2 regions of the Lysobacter sp. CA199 genome follow, and region 1 is predicted to be linked to the other one. Evidence: predicted binding sites of a transcription regulator. Region 1 holds the regulator's gene; the other holds the start of a gene.
The links. The regulator HrcA, encoded in region 1, represses chaperone genes, less so after heat shock. The targets are predictions, from matches to a motif close to TTNGCACTCNNNNNNNNNGAGTGCNAA.

Region 1 (8,746 bases):
GCGCGGCCTCGGTACGGCCGTAGGCGTCGAGCAGGTCGAGCTGGCTGGATCTGGCCATCAGCGCCTGGTGTTCGTGCTGGCCGTGGATTTCGACCAGCCGCGAGGTTAGATCCGCCAATTGGTTCAAAGTCACCGGCCGCCCGTTGACCCAGGCGCGCGAGCCGCCATCTGCGCGGATCACCCGGCGGATCTGGCACACCGGCGTATCGCCGTCGCCGGTTTCGTCGAGTTCGTTGTCGCGCAGCCAGTCGCTGGCCTGCGGGGCGTCGTCGAGGGTGAAGTCGGCGACCAGTTCGGCGCGATCGGCGCCGTGGCGGACCACGCCGCTGTCGGCGCGCAGGCCGCTGAGCAGGCCCAGAGCGTCGACCAACAGCGATTTACCGGCGCCGGTTTCGCCGGAGATCACGGTAAGGCCGGGACCGAAACTGAGTTCGGCGGCGCTGACGACGGCGAATTGTTTGAGCGAGAGATGGGCGAGCATGCGGCGGCGATTGTGCCTGTGCGGGGCGGTGGCTGGGAATGGGAACGGCGGCGGGAGCGAGCGTAAGGGTAGGGTGGATCAAAGGCTGAGACGATTGCCCGGTGCCGGGGGCAGTGTGCGGCAACCTGGGTTACCCGGTTACCTGAAAGGTCCGAAGTCTTTTGTGGGAGGGGCTTGAGCCCCGACACCCGCAGCGATGTCACTCCATGTAATTGCGCGGCGACTCGAAGCCGTCGGGGCTGAAGCCCCTCCCACAAAAGACCTCGGGGCTTGGACCTCAATTCGGAACCCCAGATCCCTCGTCCCCAATCCTCAATCCCAAGCATCCCTTGCGCCCATACCGTTCCGCGCCTATATCGGTCCCATGAATCGCCGCGCTCCCGACCCCAGCCTCGATCCGCGCGCGCGCCAGTTGCTGCGCACGCTGATCGGCCGCTATATCCACAGCGGCGAGCCGGTCGGGTCGCAGACCCTGGCCAAGCACGCCGGGCTCGACGTCAGCGCGGCGACGATTCGCAACATCCTGTCCGACCTGGAAGACGCCGGCCTGCTGAGCGCGCCGCATTCCTCGGCCGGGCGCATTCCGACTTCGCAGGGCTACCGGCTGTTCGTCGACTCGCTGCTGCAGGTACGGCCGCTGCCCGACGGCGAGGTGGCGCGCCTGCGCAGCGAGCTGCCGTCGGGTTCCGGAACCCAGGCGCTGCTCGGCAGCGCATCGGAGCTGCTGTCGGCGATGACTCACTTCGTCGGTGTGGTCAGCGTGCCCAAGCGCGAGCAGTTCGCGTTCCGGCGGATCGATTTCGTGCCCTTGGACGCCCAGCGGGTGCTGGCGATCCTGGTCTTCGCCGATCAGGACGTGCAGAACCGGATCATCCAGACCCGCCGCCCGTACGAGGCCGGCGAACTGGAGCGGGTCGGCAATTACCTCAACGCCCATTTCGCCGGCCGTCCGGTGGCCGAGATCCGCGCCACCTTGCTGCTGGAACTGCGCAACGCCCAGTCGGAAATGCAGACGCTGCTGGCGCAGTCGGTGGAACTGGCCGAACAGGTGCTGGCGCCGGACAGCGATGACATGGTTCTGGCCGGGCAGACCCGGTTGATGGGCGTGCAGGAGCTGGCCGACCTGGACCGGCTGCGCGAATTGTTCGAGGCCTTCGCCCGCAAGCGCGAGATCCTGCAACTGCTCGAACGCACCGTGCAGGCGCCCGGCGTGCGCATCTTCATCGGCGAGGAAACCGGGCTGGCGCCGCTGGAAGGCGTGTCGCTGGTGACTGCGCCGTACACCGCCGGCGGGCGGGTGCTGGGCGTGCTCGGGGTGATCGGCCCGACCCGGATGGCCTACGACCGGGTGATCCCGGTGGTGCAGGCCGCCGCCGATGCGCTGGGGCACGCGTTCGATCCAACCGAAGCCGACTGACTCGCGGGCGAAATCGCTTCCGAAGCCGACCCAATCATCCCCCTCCCACAACAGACTTCAGAGGTCGCCGACCATGGTCGGCGGGTCCGTCACGCAACGCCCCAGCCCGCCCGATCGCCACCGAACCGCGTCGCTAGCCTCCGATCCTGCACGATCGGCGCAGATCCCGGCACTTGAATGCCCTAGCAAAGGCCCCATAGCTGGCCCTGTCGCGGAAACCCGCAAGGAACCAGCATGAGCCAAAACGATCCCAACCCCGATTTGAACCTCGACGCCCAGGAGCCGGCGACGGGCGCCGAGCTGTCCGAGGTGGATGCCCTGCGCTTCGAGATGAACAAGTTGCGCGAGGATTCGCTGCGCGAACGCGCTGAACTCGACAACCAGCGCAAGCGGGTGGCGCGCGACATCGATATGGCGCGCAAGTTCGCCAACGAGCGCCTGCTGGGCGACCTGCTGCCGGTGATCGACAGCCTGGAGGCCGGTCTGGCCGCCGCGGGCGAGGACGCCAGCGCGCTGCGCCAAGGCATGGAACTGACCCTGCGCCAGCTGCTCAAGGTCGCCGGCGACAACGGCCTGGTCGCGGTCGATCCGACCGGTCAACTCTTCAATCCCGAGCACCACCAGGCCATGAGCCTGGTGCCGGCACCGGGCGTCGCCCCCAATCACGTGGTTCAGGTCTACCAGAAAGGCTGGCTGCTCAATGAGCGCCTGCTGCGCCCGGCCCTGGTCGTGGTCGCCCAGGACGGCTGAGTCGCAACACGCATCCGCGCCGCGGCGGGGGCCGCGCAGGCGCCGGTTGCGGGAGTCTTCACGCGGTACCAGCGGTTAAGGGGCATGGGCACGGGCGCTTGAACTGCCCGGCACCGGGCCCCAGATAGCGAACATCGGCGGCCTGCAGCATCACGCGCCGCCCCCAACATTCAAGCATTGAGAGAGGGAGCAACACCTATGGGCAAGATCATCGGCATCGACCTGGGCACCACCAATTCCTGCGTGGCCATCATGGAAGGCGGCAAGGCCAAGGTCATCGAAAACTCCGAGGGCGACCGCACCACGCCTTCCATCGTCGCCTTCACCAAGGACGGCGAAGTCCTGGTCGGCGCGTCGGCCAAGCGCCAGGCCGTCACCAATCCGAAGAACACCTTCTACGCGGTCAAGCGCCTGATCGGCCGCAAGTTCAGCGACGCCGAAGTGCAGAAGGACATCGGCCTGGTGCCCTACGGCATCGCCGCGCACGACAACGGCGACGCCTGGGTGCAGACCCTAGACGGCAACAAGATGGCGCCGCAGCAGATTTCCGCCGAAGTGCTCGGCAAGATGAAGAAGACCGCCGAAGCCTATCTGGGCGAGCCGGTCACCGAAGCGGTGATCACGGTTCCGGCCTACTTCAACGACAGCCAGCGTCAGGCGACCAAGGATGCGGGCAAGATCGCCGGCCTTGAGGTCAAGCGCATCATCAACGAACCTACCGCGGCCGCACTGGCCTACGGCATGGACAAGAAGGGTGGCGATCGCAAGATCGCGGTCTACGATCTGGGTGGCGGCACCTTCGACGTGTCGATCATCGAGATCGCGTCGGTCGACGGCGAAATGCAGGTCGAAGTGTTGTCGACCAACGGCGATACCTTCCTGGGCGGCGAAGACTTCGACAAGCGCGTCATCGACTACTTGGTCGAAGAGTTCCAGAAGGACCAGGGCATCGACCTGCGCAAGGATCCGCTGGCCCTGCAGCGCCTGAAGGATGCGGCCGAGCGCGCGAAGATCGAGCTGTCGTCCTCGCAGCAGACCGAAGTCAACCTGCCGTACGTGACCGCCGACGCTTCCGGCCCGAAGCACCTCAACATCAAGCTGACCCGCGCCAAGCTGGAGTCGCTGGTCGAGGATCTGGTCAAGAAGACCATCGAGCCGTGCCGCATCGCGCTTAATGACGCCGGCCTGCGTGCCAGCGACGTGAGTGAGGTGATCCTGGTCGGCGGTCAGACCCGTATGCCCAAGGTCGGTCAGGCCGTGGCCGAGTTCTTCGGCAAGGAACCGCGCAAAGACGTCAACCCCGATGAAGCCGTCGCCGTCGGCGCGGCGATCCAGGGCGGCGTCATGGCCGGCGACGTCAAGGACGTGCTGCTGCTCGACGTGACCCCGCTGTCGCTGGGCATCGAAACCCTGGGCGGCGTGTTCACCAAGATCATCGAGAAGAACACCACCATCCCGACCAAGGCCTCGCAGACCTTCTCCACCGCCGAGGACAACCAGTCGGCCGTGACCGTGCACGTGCTGCAGGGCGAGCGCGAGCAGGCCCGCTACAACAAGTCGCTGGCCCGCTTCGACTTGTCCGGCATCGAACCGTCGCCGCGCGGCATGCCGCAGGTCGAGGTGTCGTTCGACATCGACGCCAACGGCATCATCCACGTCAGCGCCAAGGACAAGAAGACCAACAAGGAACAGAAGATCGAAGTCAAGGGCGGCTCGGGCCTGTCCGAGGAAGAGATCGCCAAGATGGTCGCCGACGCCGAGGCCAACCGCGAGGAAGACCTCAAGTTCCACGAACTGGTGCAGGCCCGCAACATCGCCGACGCACTGATCCACAGCACCCGCGGCGCGATCAAGGAACATGGCGAGAAGGTGCCGGGCGATGCGATCGGCCGCGCCGAATCGGCCATCGCCGAGCTGGAAACGGCGATGAAGGGCGACGACAAGGGCCAGATCGAGGCCAAGTCGCGCGCGCTGGAAGAAGCCGCGCAGTCGCTGTTCGCGGCGGCCGGTGCCGGCCAGCCCGACGGCGAGGCTCCGGCCGGCGACGCCGGCGCCTCGGCGAAGTCCGACGACGTGGTCGATGCGGAATTCACCGAGGTGAAGGACGACAAGAAGTAAGCCGGAATCGGGATAGGGGAATCGGGGCGGGTGATGCGGCCTGTGCTTGCGGCGGTCACCGACCCGGTTCCCCGTTTTTGTATTCGCGGTCTGGTTGCAGTGAGTGTCGATGAATGTGGTTGTTGTTGAAGTAACAACGGCTTTCGCTTTTTTGCTCGTCATTCCCGCCTTCGCGGGAATGACGGACTGGAAGATCAAGACTCTCTCCGCGGCCTTCGTTTTTATCTTTTTTTCGTTCTTCCGCTCCCGATTTCAGAGTCCCAGCCTTAGCCCATGAGCAAACGCGACTACTACGAAGTGCTGGGCGTTGCGCGCAACGCCGCCGACGACGACCTCAAGAAGGCCTATCGCCGCTGCGCGATGAAACACCACCCGGACCGCAATCCGGGCGACGCGGCCGCCGAGGCCGCGTTCAAGGAATGCAAGGAGGCCTACGAGGTCCTGGCCGACGCCAACAAGCGCCGCGCCTACGACCAGCACGGCCATGCCGCGTTCGAACACGGCATGGGCGGTGGCGCCGGCGCCGGTGGCCCCGGTTTCGCCGACATGGGCGATATCTTCGGCGACATCTTCGGCAACATTTTCGGTGGCGGCGGTGGCGGTCAGCGCGGCCCGCGTCGCGGCGCCGACATCGGCTACGTGATGGAGCTGTCGCTGGAAGAAGCGGTCGGCGGCGTCGAGAAGCAGATCGAAATCCCGACCCTGGACGAATGCGAGACCTGTAAAGGTTCCGGTTCGGCCGACGGCAAGGTCGAGACTTGCGATACCTGCAAAGGCCGCGGCCAGGTGCGTTTCCAGCGCGGCATCTTCTCGATGCAGCAGGCCTGCCCGCATTGCAGCGGCAGCGGCAAGACCATCGCCAGTCCTTGCGGCGACTGCCACGGCCAGGGCCGGGTGGAGCGCACCAAGACCTTGCAGGTCAAGATTCCGGCCGGTGTCGACAACGGCGACCGCATCCGTCTGACCGGCGAGGGCGAAGCCGGCCCGGCCGGTTCGCCCGCGGGCGATCTGTACGTGGAAGTGCGCGTGCGTGAGCACGATATCTTCCAGCGCGACGGCGACGACCTGCACTGCGAAGTGCCGATCCGTATTTCCCAGGCCGCGCTCGGCGACATCGTGCGGGTGCCCACGCTCGGCGGCGAAGTCGAGTTGCGCATTCCCTTCGAGACCCAGAGCGGCAAGCTGTTCCGTCTGCGCGACAAGGGCGTCAAGTCGGTGCGCAGCCGCAAGCCGGGCGATCTGTACTGCCGGGTGGTGGTCGAGACTCCGGTCAACCTGACTCCCGAACAGCGCGATCTGCTGGAAAAATTCGAAGCGACTTTCGTAGGCGACGGCGCACGCAAGCATTCCCCCCGTTCCTCGACCTTCCTCGATGGGGTCAAGGGATTTTGGGACCGGATGACGTCCTGACGTCGTTGCGGTGAAAATCGAAGTAATGCGAGAAAGGGGCTTCGGCCCCTTTTTTGTGGGAGTGGCCTCAGCGCCGACAGCATCCGCCCCTCGGGAAATCGCAGCCAGTCGAAAGGGGGCTCGTAGGGTTCCATGCCGGCTCCTCTTGATGGCCCATCGAAAACCCAGACTCCCGACGTCCGGATAGCTCAGCGATGGTTTCGAATCCATGCCACGCGCTCTTTCCCTCGCCAGCTGCAACGCGAGTCACAATGCGCGTGGCGATGTGGTAGAACGTACGCGCGCCCAACGACAGGCGCAGCGGCCCGGCCGCTCACCCATGCATGGATCAGGGGAAGGAAGGATGCCTACTACGACACTGCGGCTTCTCGCCGCCATCGCGCTGGCCCTGGCGAGTGCGACCGCTCTCGCGCAGACCGCGGCGCCGGCGAAGGCCGGGACAAAGCCCGCGAGCACGGCCAAACCCGACGTCGCTGGCAAGCTCGCCGCCGCCCAGCCCGAAGCCGCCGACGAGACGCCGGCGCGGATCGAACGCCAACACATCGCCTACGTCGTCCAAGCCGACGGCTCGTATACAGAGCAACGCGAGTCCGCGCTGAAAGTATTGCAAGCGCCGGCGATCGAACGCGCCAAGCACGAGTCGATCAGCTACAGCGCGAGCATCCAGACCCTGGATGTGACCGAAGCCTACACACTCAAGGCCGATGGTCGCCGCGTCGCGGTGCCCAAGTCGAATTTCCAGGTCGAAACCAACGAAGGCCGCGCCGGCGGCGGACCGGCGTTCTCCGATATCGCCACCACCAGCCTGGTATTTCCGGATGTCGAAGTCGGCGATACGGTCGTGGTCAATTACACGCTGACCGGCAAACAGCCGATGTTCGATCGCCAGTTCTCGGTGCTCGACAGCGTCAGCGCGCATTCGTATCAGGGCGATCTGAAGGTTCGCATCGATACGCCGGCCAGCCTGTGGTCGCAGAACCGGACCTTCGGCGCGATGAAACAGGTGCGCGACGAAACCGTCGGCGATCGCCACATCGTCGAATGGACGTACCAGAATCGCGCGCCGCTGAAAGATATGCGCAAGGATTACTCGGTCTACAAAATGGAGGATTTCCCAGGCTACGCGTTCTCGACCTTTCGCAGTTACGGCGAGATCGCCAAGGCTTACGGCGAGCGCGCGCTGCCCAAGGCGGCGCCGACGCCGCGCGTGCGTAAGCTCGCGGACGAGATCGCCGCAGGCAAGAAAGATCAGCGCGAAGTGGCCAAGGCGCTGTACGAGTGGGTGTCCACCAACATCCAGTACGCCGGCAACTGCATCGGTCTGGGCGCGGTGGTGCCGCGCGATCAGGATTTCGTGCTCGACAACCGCATCGGCGACTGCAAGGACCATGCGACCTTGCTGCAGGCCTTGCTCGCGGCCAAGGACGTGCCGGCCACGCAGGCCTTGATCAATGCCGGCAGCGTGTATCAACTGCCCGATATTCCGGTCGCCTCCAGCGTCAACCACGTGCTCAATTATCTGCCCGGGCTGGATCTGTATGTGGATGCCACCGCCAAGGGCATTCCGTTCGGCGATCTGGCGTGGGCGGTCGCCGGCAAGCCCGTGCTGCGCGTGGACCATCCCGAACTCAAGGCCGCGACGGCGCCGCAGTCGTCCACGCGTAATCGCCAGCGCATGGTCACGCATATGACCGTGCAGGAAGACGGCTCGGTCAAGGGTAAGGTCGAGGTCGAGCTGGACGGGCAGCCGGCGATCGAAACGCGTGCGGGTCTGCGCGAACTGCGCGAGAAAGATGCGCAGGAAATGATCAAGAAGTTCTTCGGAACCGGTGGTCTGAGCGCGGACGGTTCGTTCACGCAGGACGACCCCAAGGCCTTGCTCGACAAGCACCGCTACAGCGCGCAGTTCGAAGTCAAGCAGATGCTGCCGGTGCCGGGCGCGTTCGCGATCGGGCCCGTGTTCTTCAATCCCATGCCGGTATCGATGTTCGTTACCCCCGCTCAGTACGAGGACAACGTCTACCAAGGCGATGGGATCTGTATCGGCGGCAGTTCGGAAGAGATCTACCGGATCGAGTTCCCGGCGACGATGAAGGTCATCGCCGTGCCGCCGAATGTGCGTCTGGAATCGGATGGCTCCAGCTATGAGGCCCAATACACGCTCAAGGGCAATGTGCTGGAGGCCCGGCGAGTGATCGTTGACGCCAGTCAGGGGCCGGTGTGCACACAGGCGTTCAATCGCAGCTACCAGCAATTCGCCAAAAAAGTGCTGCCTAATCTCAAGGCGCAACTGGTGTATCAGTAAGCCAATACCGGTCGGAACGAACGAAAAAGGGAGCTTGTGCTCCCTGGTTTGTCCGAATTGGAGAAGAGGGCAGGAGTCGCCGAGGATAAGCCGCATCCCAAGACTGGATTGTGGGGCGGCGGCGCCCGGTAGTTGGCGATGAACGGCTGTGTAGAGATGCGAAACTTGGAACGCCGGACATGGCCGATCCGAACCGTGTTACGGGATCGGTCTGGTTGACGCAGATCGCATCATTCACGCGCAACGCTTGTTTTGCGGTACACGC
Region 2 (8,746 bases), on a different contig from region 1:
CGCGGTGGCCTGCGCGTTCTGGGTCGCGCCGGTGTCCAGATCGGTGACGGTCACCCCGAGCGTGGCTTCGCCATCGCCGCGGGTTTCGGTCTTGATCGATTTCTGGCAGTAGTTCTGATTGCCGCAACCGGCCGGGACGCGATTGGTTTCCAGATCGCGCCAGGCGAAGGAATAGCGGCCCGGGCCGAGGCCGGTGACTTCGAAATGAGCGGTAGTCGGGTTGGTCGCCGAATTGGGCGTCCAGATCGAAGTGCAGCTACCGGCCTCGGGAACGTCGAGCGCATAGGTGTCGACGAAGCAGGTCACCACCGCGTTGCTCATGTCGTCGGCGCGCGCCGGCTGAGTGTGCGCCAACGCCAATACCGCCAACAACACGACCGGCGCGTACAGTTTGTTCGCTTGCATAAACCCTCCGTTGACTTGCGATTGCGGGCCGGCCGGAGCAACGCCCGCAAAACGCGGACGTCGTCCCGATGAGGCATCCAGACTCCGGTCAGGCCGTACGGCCCGATCGGGGAGCGAGGCAGAGTTCGCTCAAGTCAGTACTCGCAATCGCTTGCGTCAACGGCTCATGCGTGCGGGCTCATGCGCGCGCGATCGCGCACAGGAAGCAACCGTAGCGTGCGTTGTGCGCATGGATCCGGCTCACCCGCGCATCGGCGAACAGTTCGGCCAGGGCCGCCTCGGCCTGGTCGCCGTCCAAGGCGCGGGCCGCGAGCATCCAACCCTCGCCGTCGTAGGCGCGCAGCGACAGATGCCGGGTACGCAGCACCGGCGGCAATTCGTCCTGGTAGCGCGCGGCACGCGCGGCCTGTTCGCGCACGAAGATCGGGCCGCTCGCGCGATACGGGCCGTCGCAGGCGTGATGCTCGTAGGTCAACAGCACCAGGGTTTCGCCGGGTTCGGCGTCGCACAGCGAGACCCGACAGGGATAACCGTTGGGACTGTCGGCGACGACCCGGCGCATACCGTGCGCGCGCAGTTGGTGGTCGTCGAGCGCGAACAGCGGCGCGAAGGTATCCGGCGCCAGGCCGTCGATTCGGTAGGAGGTCATTGCAGGCTCGCAGGTTTTCGGAAGGACAGGCCCCAGGCTAGGCCGCGCCCTGCCCGCGCGATATCCGCTGCTTGCGGCTCGTGCCGGCATCGATGGGTGCCGGCATCGATTGCGGCGTACAACGAAAACGGCCCGGTTTCCCGGGCCGTTGGGTGCATCGCGTTGTACGCAGCTTCGTTAGGCCGCGAACAGGCCGCGCATCTTCTTCAGCGCATTGGCCTCGATCTGGCGGATGCGCTCGGCGCTGACGCCGTATTCGTCGGCCAGTTCCTGCAGCGTGATCTTGCTGTCGGCATCGAGCCAGCGCCGCTTGATGATGTCGCGCGAACGCGCATCCAGACCGGCCATGCCTTCGCGCAGCAGGGCGAGCTGATTGTCTTCCTCGTCCTCGCGTTCGTAGCTCTGCGAGGGATCTTCCTCGGCGGCGCGCAGATACGCGGCGGGCGACGGCGGGGCGTGGTCGTCGTCCTCGTCGGCCGGCGCATCGAAACCGATGTCGCGGCCGGACAGGCGCGATTCCATCTCCATCACTTCGCGCTCGGAGACGTTGAGGTCCTTCGCGACCTGGCTCACTTCCTCGGCATTCATCCAACCCAGACGCTTCTTGCTCTTGCGCAGGTTGAAGAACAGCTTGCGCTGCGCCTTGGTCGTGGCGACCTTGACGATGCGCCAGTTCTTGAGGATGAACTCGTGCATCTCGGCGCGAATCCAGTGCACCGCGAAGGACACCAGGCGCACGCCCTGATCCGGGTCGAAGCGCTTGACCGCCTTCATCAGGCCGATGTTGCCTTCCTGGATAAGGTCGCCGATCTGCAGGCCGTAGCCGTTGTAGCCGCGGGCCACATGGACCACGAAGCGCAGATGGGAGTGGACGAGTTCGCGCGCCGCGTCGAGGTCTTCACCTTCGCGGAAGCGGCGCGCCAGCGCCTGCTCGTCTTCAGCGGTGAGCACCGGGATCTGGTGCACGGCGCCGATGTAGGCGTCCAGCGAACCGAGCGCGCTGGGCACAGGCAGGTTATTGGCGACTAGAGCAGAGGATTGGGCGATAGAGGTCATGGCAGCGATCTTAGCAGTCGGCCTATAGGACTGCTAAAGGTTGGGGAAGTTCCGCAGTGTTGCGGCAGTAGAACGAGTTGCGGGCCGAAATACGGCCTTCGTTCAGGTCGGCGCGAGCGCGGGCGGTGCGGCGCCTGAGCCTCGCTCATGCGCGGGGCAGATCATTATAAATCAGTTACTTAGGTTCGAGTTCAAGCGGGAGGGTACCGCGTCTCGACCGGGTTCAGCTTGCCGGCCACATCAACGCGTCGCCAGCTGGCCGTTGCCTCACCCCAGTTGTGGATCGGACTGCCCGGATCCGGCAAATGCCTGGCCCACAATCGACAAATCCGCTCATGCCGCAACGATGATTTAACAGAATCAGCAAGATAGCGCAGTCCATCACAAAATTTTAATGCATTTAGGCACATTGCCCGGTTGCCAAGCCGGCGCCTGCTGGGCGTACTGGGTATGCCAGCCGCCTCGGGCCGGCGTATCGATGGGGAACAACATGACCACCACCTTCAAGGGGAAGGCGCCGCGGCGCCGGCCCTTGCTGATCGCTATCGCCGTGGCGATGGCGACGCCCGCTTTGGCCACCTCCGCCTGGGCTCAGGGCGCGCAGACCACCCCCACCACCGGGCAAGCCGCCGCCGCTCCGGCCGAACGCTCGACGACCGAACTGGAAGGCATCCAGGTCACCGCCTCGCGCATCCCGCGCACCGGTTTCGACACCCTGGAACCGGCCACGGTGGTCGGCGGCGAGCAAGTGCGCGAACGCGGCTTCACCAACATCGCCGACGCGCTCAACCAGACCGTCGGCTTCGGCATCGCGCAGACGCCCGAGGGCGGCCAGGCCAACTTCGCCGCCGGCGTCAACTTCGTCAATCGCTTCGGCCTGGGCAGCAATCGCACCCTGACCTTGATCAACGGCCGCCGCGTGGTCACTTCGCGCGCGCTCAGCAACTTCGGCGCCTCGGCCGGCGCGCAGGTCGATCTCAATTCGATTCCGGTGCAAATGATCGACCGGGTCGAGAACGTCGCCATCGGCGGCGCGCCGACCTACGGCTCGGACGCGATCGCCGGCGTGGTCAACGTGATCCTCAAGGACCGCTTCCAGGGCGCCGAGGTCAACTTCAACTACGGCATCAGCGATCAGAGCGATAACCAGAAGCTGGGCTACAGCTTCGTCGCCGGCTCCGACTTCGCCGACGGCCGCGGCAATGTGATGGTCAGCGGCTCCTACGACGACAGCGAGGGCCTGGTGCGTTCGGACCGCACCGATTTCGCCCGCGCCTATGCGTACCCGGCCAATCCCAACGCCGCGCAGATGGCGACCAATCAGCCCGGCCGCAACCCGGCCACCGATGGCCGCGTCGACCCGGGCATCCCCTTCGACACCGGTACGACCGACGGCATTCCGGGCACGGTGCTGATCCGCAACGCGCGCACCTTCACCAACACCTTCGGCGGCCTGCTCCTACAGGCGAGCGGCGCGGTGACCCTGCCCGGCGGCGCGTTGCGCGGCTTCGGTCCGAACCAGCGCACCTATCTGCAGTTCGCGCCCAACGGCGACATCGTGCCCTACGACCCGGGCGTAAATTTCGGCACCGCCACCGCATCCGGCGGCCAGGGGCTCAATACCGCCGATATCACCCCGCTGCTGACCAGCCTCAAGCGCGAATCGGCCAACCTGATCGCGCACTACGACGTCGCCGACAACGTGCGCCTGTTCGTCGAAGGCATGCACTACCACTCCGAGGCCGATCCGCCTGTCGATATCGCCAGCACCGGCAACACCACCGCCGGCACGCGTCTCAACAGCGCGCTGCTGGTGTCGTCCTCGCATCCGCTGCTCAATGCGCAGGCGCGCCAGCAGCTGTCGGCGCTGCGCATCGACAATTTCCGCCTGGCTCGCACCTCGGCCGATCTGGGCCTCACGCCGGATCGGGTGGAAAGCGACATCGACCGCATCGTGGTCGGCGCGCGCGGCGATTTCGCCCTGGGCGCGCGTTCGTTCGACTGGGAAGTCTCGGCCAACTACGGCCGCATGCAGGCGACGGTCTCCTCGACCTCGCTCAACCAGCAGAACTTCATCAACGCGATCAACGTCAGCAACGTCGGCGGCCGGCTGGTGTGCGATCCGACGGCTCGTAACGCGGTGTACCTGGCTTCGGCCGGCGCCAACTCCGCGCCGGTAGCCGATCCCAACTGCGTGCCGCTGGATCTGTTCGGCCAGGGCCGGCCGTCGCAGGAAGCGATCAACTACGTCACCGACATCGCCAGGACCGAGTTCGAACAGAAGCAGAAGGTGTTCAGCGCCTTCATCAACGGCAACATCGCCGATCTGTGGAGCGGCCCGCTCAACGTCGCGCTGGGCTACGAGCACCGCACCGAAGAAGGCGGCTTCACCCCGAACGACTTCACCCGCCGCGGGCTGGGACGTGCGGTGCCGATTCCGCCGCTCAACGGCAAGTTCCACACCAACGAGTACTACGCCGAAGCCTTGCTGCCGCTGGTGTCGGAAGAAGCCGATATTCCCGGCCTGCACCGGCTCGACGTCACCGGCAAGTTCCGCCGGGTCGAAAACAGCGTGAACGGCGGCTTCAACGCCTACACCTACGGCCTGCAGTGGGAGCCGATCGCCGGCCTGTTGTTCCGCGGCAACAAAACCCGTTCGCTGCGCGCGCCGGTGATCACCGAGTTGTTCCTGCCGCAAGTGGAATTGTTCCAGGCCACCTCCGATCCCTGCGACCGCCGCAATGTCACCGGCGGCCCGAATCCGGCGGTGCGCGCGCGCAACTGCGCCGCGCTCTATCAACAGTACGGCTTGAATTCGGTCGACTTCCAGCAGAACAACGCCAACGCGCGCGGCGCGCGTCAGGGCGAACCTAATCTGGAAAACGAATCGGCCGACTCGTGGACCGCGGGCATCGTCTGGCAGCCGGACTTCATCCGCGGCCTGCGCATGGCGGTGGATTACAACGAGGTCAAGCTCAAGGATCAGATCTTCGCCCAGAGCATCAACGACGTGCTGTCGGCGTGCTACGACAACCCCGACTTCAACGCCGGCAACGTCAACACCGCCAACTACTACTGCCAGCAGGTGCGGCGCAATCCCGACGGCCAGTTCGACATCGTCGCCGTGCGTTACCGCAACGGCGATTTCATCCACTTCCAGGGCATTACCGGCGAGTTGAGCTATCGCTGGGACGTCGGCGATTGGGGCAAGGTCGATTTCACCGCCAATGCCTTGATCGTCAAGCGCTTCGAAAGCTCGACCACCGGCGTGTCGGTGGACGACGACGTCGGCGAGATCGGCATGGCCGAGCGGCAGTACCAGTTCGGCGTGGACTACCAGAAGGGCGCGGCTGGGCTGAACCTGCAGGCGCGCTATCTGAGCTCGTCGGTGTTCGATAACGAGAACACCGTGGAGACCCGCGACATCCTGCGCGTGCCGTCGTACTGGTTGTTCAGCGCCGGCGCCAACTACCGCTTCGGCGACAACGTGGTGGTGCGCTTCAACGTGCAGAACCTGCTCGACAAGGATCCGCCGCTGGGCACCACGCCGAGCGAGGTGAGCATCGGCACTTACGACATTCTGGGGCGGCGTTATGGTCTGAGTGTGACGTACAAGTTCCACTGAGTGCCCTTACCCAACCCCTCTCCCGCGCGGGAGAGGGGTTGGTGAGCTGGGTATCCCGACGAATTCCACGAAACATTTTTTTGCCGCGCGCATGGGACCAAGCTTGGTCCGCGGATGGCGTCGATTCCATTTCGAAAGTCGATCGCCATGACCTCGGGTCGCGTCGATGCGCTCAGCCCTCGTCCATGCCTCGCCGTCCGCGGGTAACGATGGCTTGCACGCCCGCTCGTTACAGCTTCGGTCCCTTCGGCGTCGGATCGTCCTGCGTCTGCGCGGGTGGTTGTTGCGCCACGCTCTGCGCTTGTGTTTGCTGTTGGGCCAGCGTGTCGCGAACCTGCTGCGAGGCTTGCGTCAGGCTCGTGGCGCTGTCCTGAGCGGCGGGCAGGAGGGCCAGTTTCGCTGTCGGATTGCCCAGTTCGCCCTGACCGGCGATCAGGCCGCTGCGGTCGTTGTTGAAGACGACGAAATCGATTCGATCCAGCCGCTCGTTCTGGCCGCCCTGCGGCCGCTGCGCGCCTGCGAGACTGGCGTAAGCCAGATTGGCGGCGGCTTGCTGCAGGCGTTCGTCCGGGAATGTGCCGGGCGGGATGTTCGGCGAACGCTCGATCGCGTCCATCGCTTGCTGGAAGCGTTCGTGGCCGGGGTGATTGCGGTCGGTGATGTCGGCCGCGCCCGGAGGCGAAGAGGCCGGCGCCTGCGGCCCGGGTTGAGCCGGTTGCGTTGGTGCGCCCTGCTCGGGCGCCGGCGCACCGGGTTGCTGCGTCTGCACGCGCGCCGCCGGGCCGATGTTGAACTCGGCAAAACTGCCTTCACTGACAAGCCGATTGAGGTTGACCGTGATCTCCGGGTTGTCTGCGTTCCAGTCCAGGCCGATGTTTTGATTGCCTTCTTGTGCGAGCCGGTTGTCTCCATAGGGATTACGCAGAGTGATCTGGGCCTCGTTGGTTCGCGGATCGCGTGACACGCCCACCACCATATAGGCGTGGCTTTCTTCAAGGCCATCGTGAACATCTCTGCCCTGCGTCGCCATCGACACTGGACGATTAGCTGCCAGCGCCTGCTCCACCTCGCCATAGACTGCATTTAGCTCCAATCTGGCAGCGTGCAATGGCGCCTGGTACGGCGGCGGCTCGGGACGTCGCACATGGTCAGGACCGGTCGGCCGCATCGGCGGCGCGTTGGGATCGAGGATTCGCAAATTGCGGCCTGATTCACCGGTCAAGGCATACATGCCGTCGGCCAGACCACCACCACCCGCGGAATCACCGACCGAGCGATAACCTTGGCTCAGATTGATTTGTCCTTGCGCATCGCGGCCATACAGCTCGGCGAACCCGGCTTCGATCACGGTCGGCCACAGAGGGCCATTACGCTCGCGATTGTTGTCAGCCGTGCCACCACCCCTCTCGCGGAAGTTCCGACGAATATCCTCTTGCGACACGACGATTGATTCTCGGACCGGGTCGGCCTGCCCCTGCCCACGCTCCTGCGTGCTCGGCGGGCGGTACAGCGTTACCGTGAACTCGCCGGTCTCGGCATTGAAGCCGATGGCATCGCGGATGCGATCAGGCTGCCGCTCGCCGAGCGCGCCCATCGGCGCCAGAAAATAGCAGTTATAAATAAGATCCTGGTCGATATCCGAAGCACGCGGACGGTTGTTCGCCCCATACAAATCCGCCGCTGTGTATTGCCGGTCCTTTGCCATACCGATCTCCTAACCGAGCTGTTTTCATCAATTTTTCGCAGAGGGCACGAGCTCAAAATATCCGATTAAAGTGCGCTCGCTCGTATCGGGCAGAAAATCATTAGTCCACACAAAAGCGACATAACGCGGCGCGCTATTGCCGAATGACCACAGAAAGATCCTATAGCCATCATCTCCATACCAGCCATCGACCTTCATCGAACCGCCCAAGTTCTGCGTAACGTGTTGCCGCGCCCTGGAGCCGATCGCAGCGCCGTTGGTTTCCCCGGGCGCAGTCAGGACGAAACGTTGATCGACTACCTGATACTCATGCTTCAGATACTCCTCGACCCATTGCACCATCGCCGATTTTGCGCGCGGCTGTTCGTGCGCGGGCGACAACCTTTGCAGCGGCTCAGGCGTCGCCCACTCTTGCATATCTTTGAGCACGCTGTTCCTCGGCTCGACGGTTTTGCAACTCATCAGTGCGCAGCACATCAAGACAAGCAAGGCCGCGAGCAAGCGAAATTTCATGGCGAATCTCCTTTTGCCTAATGCCGTCAGTGTAGACCGGGCCTGTCATGGCTGCCCATGCCTATTTATGGTGCCGTTCTGGCTCCTGCATCATCGCAGGCCGCTGCAGGCCACTCATCGGATCGTCACGGGCCGAATGGCCGTGATCTTCACTGCGAGGTTCCTCACCAGCTGGTCGATATCGAACGCGCCCGGCCGGCCGTCTACCCCATACAAATCCGCCGCCGTGTATTGCCGCTCCGTTGCCATGTTGATTCTTCCCTGGGTCGTTTACGTCAATGTTTCGCAGAGGGCACGAGTTCAAAATAACCGACTAAAGTGCGCTCACGCGTACCGGGAAGGAAATTATTGGCCCACACAAAAGCGACATAACGCGGCGAGCTATCGCCAAATGCCCACAGAAAAATCCTGTAATCAACATCGCCAAACCAGCCATCAGTCTGCATCGCACCACCCAAGTTCTGCGTAACGTAGTGATGCGCCTTGGAGCCGATAGCCGCCCCGTCGGTGGACCCGGGCGGGGTCAAGACGAAACGTTGGTCGATCACCCGATATTCGTGCTTTAGATACTGCTCGACCCACTTCACCATCGCCGCTTTGGCACGCCGCTGTTCGTGCGCGGGCGACACGCTGTCGTACGGCTCAGGCGTCGCCGCCTCTTGCAAGTCTCTGAGCGTGCTGTTCGCTGGCTCGATGGTTTTGCAACTGATCAACGCGCAGCACACCAGGACCAGCAAGGCCGCGAGAGAGCGGAATTTCATGGCGAGTCTCCTTCTGCCGAATGCAGTCAGTG

Region 2: a site for HrcA is predicted at 2,121-2,147, ahead of rpoH (RNA polymerase sigma factor RpoH). Genes of this name have one in related genera too.

What each region holds. Positions count from the first base shown of each region.
Region 1 is NZ_JBQJIL010000014.1:120,487-129,232, reverse strand. It holds gene recN (DNA repair protein RecN) at 1-481, opposite strand, end outside; gene hrcA (heat-inducible transcriptional repressor HrcA) at 846-1,898, shown strand; gene grpE (nucleotide exchange factor GrpE) at 2,133-2,648, shown strand; gene dnaK (molecular chaperone DnaK) at 2,847-4,766, shown strand; gene dnaJ (molecular chaperone DnaJ) at 5,040-6,176, shown strand; gene ACTOWJ_RS24190 (DUF3857 domain-containing transglutaminase family protein) at 6,520-8,481, shown strand.
Region 2 is NZ_JBQJIL010000017.1:112,663-121,408, forward strand. It holds gene ACTOWJ_RS27260 (hypothetical protein) at 1-405, opposite strand, end outside; gene ACTOWJ_RS27265 (DUF1203 domain-containing protein) at 584-1,054, opposite strand; gene rpoH (RNA polymerase sigma factor RpoH) at 1,232-2,110, opposite strand; gene ACTOWJ_RS27275 (TonB-dependent receptor domain-containing protein) at 2,601-5,735, shown strand; gene ACTOWJ_RS27280 (XVIPCD domain-containing protein) at 5,965-7,440, opposite strand; gene ACTOWJ_RS27285 (hypothetical protein) at 7,468-7,953, opposite strand; gene ACTOWJ_RS27290 (hypothetical protein) at 8,229-8,714, opposite strand.